Regions from separate parts of the Lysinibacillus sp. DFXJR4 genome, predicted to be linked through region 1. Evidence: riboswitches for the same ligand, from Rfam matches in the RefSeq annotation. Region 1 holds a riboswitch; each other region holds the start of a gene.
What was found. Region 1 has a riboswitch for thiamine pyrophosphate ahead of thiW (energy coupling factor transporter S component ThiW). Riboswitches for the same ligand answer to the same signal wherever they lie in the genome.
Positions count from the first base shown of each region.

Region 2: it holds a riboswitch for thiamine pyrophosphate, as region 1 does, so the genes downstream of both, thiM (hydroxyethylthiazole kinase) here and thiW (energy coupling factor transporter S component ThiW) in region 1, are expected to answer to the same signal.
Region 3: it holds a riboswitch for thiamine pyrophosphate, as region 1 does, so the genes downstream of both, AC2CGN_RS18900 (ABC transporter substrate-binding protein) here and thiW (energy coupling factor transporter S component ThiW) in region 1, are expected to answer to the same signal.

Region 1 is NZ_JBXUNW010000008.1:123,193-125,463, reverse strand. Features, by position in the region: gene AC2CGN_RS16515 (MFS transporter) at 1-852, shown strand, start outside; TPP riboswitch at 928-1,035, shown strand; gene thiW (energy coupling factor transporter S component ThiW) at 1,150-1,638, shown strand; gene AC2CGN_RS16505 (VWA domain-containing protein) at 1,766-2,271, opposite strand, start outside.
Region 2 is NZ_JBXUNW010000003.1:119,340-121,610, forward strand. Features, by position in the region: gene mbcS (acyl-CoA synthetase MbcS) at 1-541, opposite strand, end outside; gene AC2CGN_RS10805 (hypothetical protein) at 627-821, shown strand; TPP riboswitch at 790-888, shown strand; gene thiM (hydroxyethylthiazole kinase) at 979-1,734, shown strand; gene thiD (bifunctional hydroxymethylpyrimidine kinase/phosphomethylpyrimidine kinase) at 1,734-2,271, shown strand, end outside.
Region 3 is NZ_JBXUNW010000012.1:30,174-32,444, forward strand. Features, by position in the region: gene AC2CGN_RS18895 (thiamine-binding protein) at 1-64, opposite strand, end outside; gene AC2CGN_RS18900 (ABC transporter substrate-binding protein) at 66-1,064, opposite strand; TPP riboswitch at 1,224-1,334, opposite strand; gene AC2CGN_RS18905 (hypothetical protein) at 1,400-2,271, opposite strand, start outside.

The DNA of each region.
Region 1 (2,271 bases):
CCTCCTATTATGGCATTTGTCGCAGATGTTACAACATATGAAGAACGTGGAAAAGGGATGGGGATGCTTGGTGCTGCCATGTCTCTTGGCTTTATGATAGGACCCGGTATTGGTGGTTTCTTATCACATGTTAGCTTACATTTTCCATTTTATACAGCTGGAGCTGCGGCTATTTTGGCTTCTATTTTATCGTTCTTTTTATTACCATCTACCAAACCAAACGCAGCACAAAAAATGCATAAGCAAGACAATCTCGCGAAACAAATGGTACGTTCAGTACATATGCCTTACTTTGTTATGCTCATTATTATGATGGTATTCTCGTTCGGAATTGCTAATTTCCAAACGACTTTATCATTATTTGTTACAGAAAAGTTTCATTATACACCTGGGGATATTGCTATTATTTTAGTGGTGGGTGGTGCTTTTGGTGTAGTTGTACAAATGTTTGTTATTACACCACTCTTTAATCGCTATGGTGAAATGAAGGTCGTATTAGTCAATTTATTTATTGCAGCCATATCGATCTACTTAATATTATTCGTATCTGGGTTTGCCCTTATTTTAGTTGTTGCGACAATCTTCTCGACAGCCACAACATTAATTCGTCCTGCTGTTAACACACTGATCTCCAAGCTTGCCGAAAATGAGCAAGGATTTGCAGCAGGTCTGAATAATGCTTATATGAGTCTTGGCAATATGATTGGTCCAGCATTGGCAGGTATTTTATTTGATTGGAATATGAATAGCCCTTATATATTTGGTGCTATTATTTTGATGGCTTGCTTCTTCCTTGCCCTTATCTGGACAATGAAAAAAGCACCGCATCTTATGCAGCCTGATTCCAAATAATCTGAAAAGTTATTGACTATTATTAGTAGTATGATACATTTATGTTGTTACAATGCTAAACAGAAATTGAATAATTATTACCACTAGGGGAGTCTTTAAAAGGCTGAGACGTATATGACCATATACGGACCCTTTGAACCTGATCTAGTTCATACTAGCGGAGGGAAGTGGCGACATCTTGCTTTTTGATATGTAAATGCAAGGCCGCTTCCTATTTGTTTTCAGGGAGCGGCCTTTTTGTGCTCGCCAGTTTAGCAGAGATAACAATTCATTTTATATTTCAAGGGAGTGTAACTTATGTCAGTTCGAAAATTAACCATCATGGCCTTATTAGTGGCAATTGCCATAGCAGGTTCTACCTTCGTTTCAATTCCAACAGGGATTGCGCGAGCTTATCCGATACAACATGCCATCAATGTCATCGGTGCCATTCTACTCGGACCAATACCAACTATTATCATTGCCCTTACTACAGCGATTATTCGTATTTTAACAGGGACAGGCTCCCTATTAGCCATTCCTGGCAGTGTCATTGGCGCATTTTGTGCAGCACTGGCTTATAAATACAGTGGTATGCCTTGGCTAGCGGGCGTTGGTGAAATAGTAGGAACTGGCATTATCGCCTCCCTCATTGCCGTACCATATGCATATATCTTAATGGGGACATCCGTAGCATCAATGTTTTTCATGCCTGCCTTTTTAACCTCTAGTATTATTGGTGCTATTTTTGGTGTGGCAATTGCTAGTAGTTTACGAAATACTGCACTTATTAAAAATTTTCGTTAAATTTTTCAGAGCAAGGATTTCCCTCTTGAGCAGGGTTTCCCTTTGAACGAAAGCTTCTTCCTTTTCACTTTAAAACGCAAAAACAGTGCAAAATAATCAATCATTTTGCACTGTCATTTAATCCAAATTATCTTTTCTTCATGCCCTTTAATAGTTGAGCAACATTTGTATCCTCTGCCTGTGTGGTTTTATTTTCAACAAGCTGCTCTTTTTTCTTCGACTTAGCAAAGAAGCTCCAGCCAAAGCGTCGGATTGTAATATCGATGAAGAACAGTAGCATACCTGCTAATATAAGCCATGTTGCTATATTTTGACGATCTGCGCCTTTCTTCGTAAATTCACGAAATACCTCCTTCGGTTCTTTCAAAACAGAGCCACCCGTTTGCTTTGTCAGTTCTTCCACCAGCTCATCGTTTACAGGTCGTAACTCATATTCAGCACTGTAAGGCACACTTATACCCGCTTGAAAAATAGCTTGATCTTCATCAGCGATACGGAAGAAAATTAACCCTGGCTCCGCTTGTACAACTGCTCGAATCTGAGAGGCTGAAATAGCTTCAAGCTGTGTTTCAAGTTCTTCTCCTGCTTCATTGACAGCAACGACATCTAAAAAAGCTGCTTCATTGGTAGGAT
Region 2 (2,271 bases), on a different contig from region 1:
CACTTGTATAAGCTAAAAATGCCTTGTCTGAACTTTTCGTTGGCGTTGAACTTATGTAGTCTGTTGGTTGTTCTTGCATTTTTTGAAGTAATGACTGCCAAGGTTCGTGAGCAGTACCTATTACGAATTGCTGCAAGCCCTGTAAGTTTTTCACATTATCAAATTGCTCAATATATGGCTCATATGCAACAATGCCCTTTGCATGAGCGTGGTTTATACGATATTCTATATCCTTCGCTCTTAGCATTTCTGAACTAGGAATAATTGTTATACCAGCTTTTAAAGCAGCAATATAGACAATATAGGCTTCTACTGATCTAGGCACCATCACGATAAGTACATCACCTTTTGTTAAACCTTGTTTTGTAAAAACATGTGCTGCCTGATTTGCCTTTGCCAGTAAATGTGCGTATGTAATAAACTGAACATCATCATTTTCATCATAAATAATGAGCGCATTCTTGTTTGCATCCTGTGCATATTTTTCAATTTCCTCTGTAATATTGTACCATTCAGGTGCAATTAAATCCTGTCTTTTCATGGCAAATGCCTCCCTTATGCTATGACTCATTATAAAACTCCATTTTTATCATTTTCAATGGTTCGCACTCTATTTTAGAAAAGTCATGACAACTATCATACTTTGCTATATGGCATCAGTCACGTTCATCAATCAATTTCGCCTAGGTGTAATTGTAGCTGTCGCTACAGAACTACATTTGCTAAATGAAGATAAAAACTATCTATTGAACAGGAAAGAAAAGTATGGTACATTTTGGTCAACTAAAAGCAAGATTGCAGGGGGACTCATTTGGAGTTGAGAAGGTAAAACCTGACCCTTTGAACCTGTTAGTTAATACTGACGTAGGGAGCAATTCACATCTAATTCATTGATGAAAGGCTCTTTTGCGTGTATTTTTTGCACAAAAAAGAGCCTTTTTTGCATGCTTACGTCCATCCAACAAAGGAGGACTTAAAATGGTTTTTCAAACTATCCGTAAAAAAAGCCCACTAATTCATTGCATTACAAATTATGTAGTGGCAAATTTTCAAGCAAACGGGCTTTTAGCAATCGGTGCCTCACCAGTTATGGCTGATGGCAATGACGAGGTTGAGGAAATGGTTGCAATTGCCTCAAGCTTATTAATAAATATTGGTACCCTTAATGACAAAACGAAAGAATCCATGATACTTGCAGGAAAAAAAGCCAATGCACTTGGCATACCAGTAGTGTTAGATCCAGTTGGCGCTGGAGCCACAACTTACCGAAAACAAACCGTAAAGCAACTATTAGAAGAGATTGAATTTGCAGTAATTCGCTGCAATATTGGAGAGCTTGCCGCAATTGCCAACGTAAAATGGCAGCAAAAAGGTGTAGACAGTGGAACAGGTTCCATTTCCTTAGAGGATGAAGCAAAAAGAATTGCTCAGTTGTATCATTGTATAGTGATTGTCACAGGTGAAAAAGATTTCATAACTGATGGAAATCACCAACAATGGATTACAGGCGGAAATCCTCATATGACAGAGGTCACCGGTACTGGCTGCTTATTAAGTGCCATTTGTTGCGCTGCTTTTGTATCTGACAATCAGCCCTATAACCAATTAGTAGATGTACTAAGATGTTATAAAAAAATTGCTGAACAAGCCGGTTCTACTACACAATACATCGGTGATTTTCAAATTGCTGTATTGAATGAACTATATCGTCTTTCAAAGGACGGTGAACGATAATGCAGGTTGTTACGACAATTGCTGGATCTGATAGTGGCGGCGGTGCTGGTATACAGGCTGATTTAAAAACCTTTCAGGAATTAAAGGTGTTTGGAACTTCTGTCATTACAGCTTTGACCGCACAAAATACACTTGGTGTATCAGGGGTAATGCCCATTGAGGCAAGCTTTGTTGAGCAACAACTACAGGCACTATTGGAGGATTTCCCAATTAGTGCTATGAAAACAGGCATGCTATTTTCCTCAGCCATTATACAAACTATTGCACAAATAATGGCTAATACCAAAGTTCCACTTATTGTAGATCCTGTGATGATTGCAAAGGGCGGAGAAAGCTTATTACAACAAGATGCCATTGATGCTATCATTAATCTTCTACTGCCAGTGGCAACCATTGTGACTCCGAATATTCCAGAGGCCGAAACGCTTACTGGCAAAGAAATTAACACTTTAGCTGATATAAAAGAAGTAGCCAAGCTCTTGCTACAAACTGGAGTACAATGTGTCATTATAAAAGGAGGTCATTTAGCAGATAAGA
Region 3 (2,271 bases), on a different contig from region 1:
GAATCACATCTTCATATTTTTCTGTTTTCGGAATAATTTGTACACTGATTAATGAGTTTGCCATGTTACTTCGTCTCCTTTTTCGGTAAAAAGTCGTTTGTAAATGCTTGTTCTGCGTTAAATTCGCCCTCTAAAACGTTGTTGCTAGTCATCCACTTCGCATAGTTTTCCCAGACAGCTAGCTTTTGCTCGCCCCATTGAGCAGCGTCATCCTGATATTTATTTGCCAGCCACTCCTGACTTTTATGCACAAGGTCTTTATCTAAATCAGGTACTGCCTCAAGTAAAACATCTGCCGCCTCACCTGGATTACTGATCGCGTATTCATAGCCCTTTGCCACGGCAGCGATAAATGCTTCAACGGTCTTTGGATCATCTTTAATCATTTTTTCATTTGTAGCAAGAACGGGTGTATAATAATCCAGTTGGTCACTATAATCTGTTAAATACAGCATGTTCAGTTTTTCATCACGAAGCTCAGCTTCAATCCCAGTCCAAGCATAATAAATCCATGCAAAATCAATATCTTTTTTCATCATTGTAAAGAAATCTATATCGCCAGCATTAATAATATCTAATTTATTAATATCTGCATTTTCAGTTTGCATTAATGATTGTAGTACGGCCTGCTCTAGTGGAGCTCCCCAGCCGCCATATGTTTTACCTTCAAATTTCTTCGGTGATGTAATACCTTTGGAGGCGATTGAGGCAAAGCCAGAAGTATTATGCTGAATAATCGCCGCAATCGATACCAGAGGTACACCCTGTACACGAGCCTGTGTAATTCCCTCCTGATAGCTTACGCCAAATTGTGCCTTGCCAGATGCTACAAGCTGATCTGCTCCTGCGTCACCAGGTTGTAAGATATCAACATCTAAGCCCTGCTCTTCAAAATAACCTAATTTCTTAGCAACATATAGCCCTGTATGATTTGTATTTGGCATCCAATCAAGTACAACGGACACCTTCTTTAACGCATGCTCATCCTTTTTGGTATCCTCTTTTTCGCTACAGCCCGCTAATGTTAAAAGGGCAGCCATAAGAACCAATAACCATTTTTTCATGCTGAATCCTCCCAGTAAGTAGTGTGAAAGTGTTCATGAAGGAATGCTCTAACCAGAAGAAAGCGTATTTATGGATTATCTGCACCCAAGATATGTACATTTAACAAAAAAACGCCCAGGATTTCTCCCAGACGTTGTCAATCAATATCAAAAATTTACTTTTTTTGAATAGATGTTCCCTACGCTGGTACGAGCCAAATCAGGTTCAAAGGGTCAGCATCTAACGGACACAATCTCAGCTGGCAACTACCAGCCCCCCTACATTCTTTCCATATGAACTTTTCGATGATTATTATACCCATATCTCACTGCAATTGACAAGGCTCTATTTAATATTAACGCTGTAAAAATATTTTAATTGCAGCATCTTTCGCTTCATGAATTCCATCCTCCGTGAGATACTTTTCATTTATCCCAAATACCTGTAATGTCCCTTCCTTAGTATAACGTGGCTCAAAGAGGATTAATGAAATATCTTTAAAGTCGTAAAGTGGTGTTAATGAACCATCTTCTTCGACTTGATATAATCTAAAGCGGTAATGTTCCTCCTTCGGTATCCATTCGTATAGAGCAAACTTATTTTGATAGGCTGTTAAAGTAATGGCTTTTTTACCATCAAGTTTATGATAGGAGCCATCTTCTAAATCAACATATCCTGTCTCTAAGCTTTCTCCAGATCTAAAGGAAGCATAGATTTTATGGTCAGTAAGTGCCACGTCATGTATGCCTTTAAAAGGGAAATCATATTGCTTTTCTTTTTCTGTTCCAACATCATAGAGTGTAAAGCGAACTGTTTCTATTCCATCTTTTTTAAAGGCACTTGGTAGGAGCAATTTATTGTCTTGATAAATTGGCTGACTTACTGCACTATTATCAAAGGCTTGTTTAAATTGTTTTACCTCGTTTGTACGCAGATTTGTTAAGCTATAAATGGTATGACCTGTCGTTGTATCAGATATTGTTGTCAGTAGTGTATCATCTTCAAAATCTATAAAAGTATCCGTAGAAAAGCCTTTGATCTCTAATGTTTCTCTATTTTTTACAAACACAGAATTCCTATCATCAGCCATCCAAACAAGCCAATTTTCATTTACTAACATTTTTGAAATAGGGAATTCACTTGTTACTTCCGCTTTTTCAATATGTGTATCGAGTGCGTAGGAATAAATGGTATTGCCTTCGTAATAATAAAAGGAGTTCGTTGCAT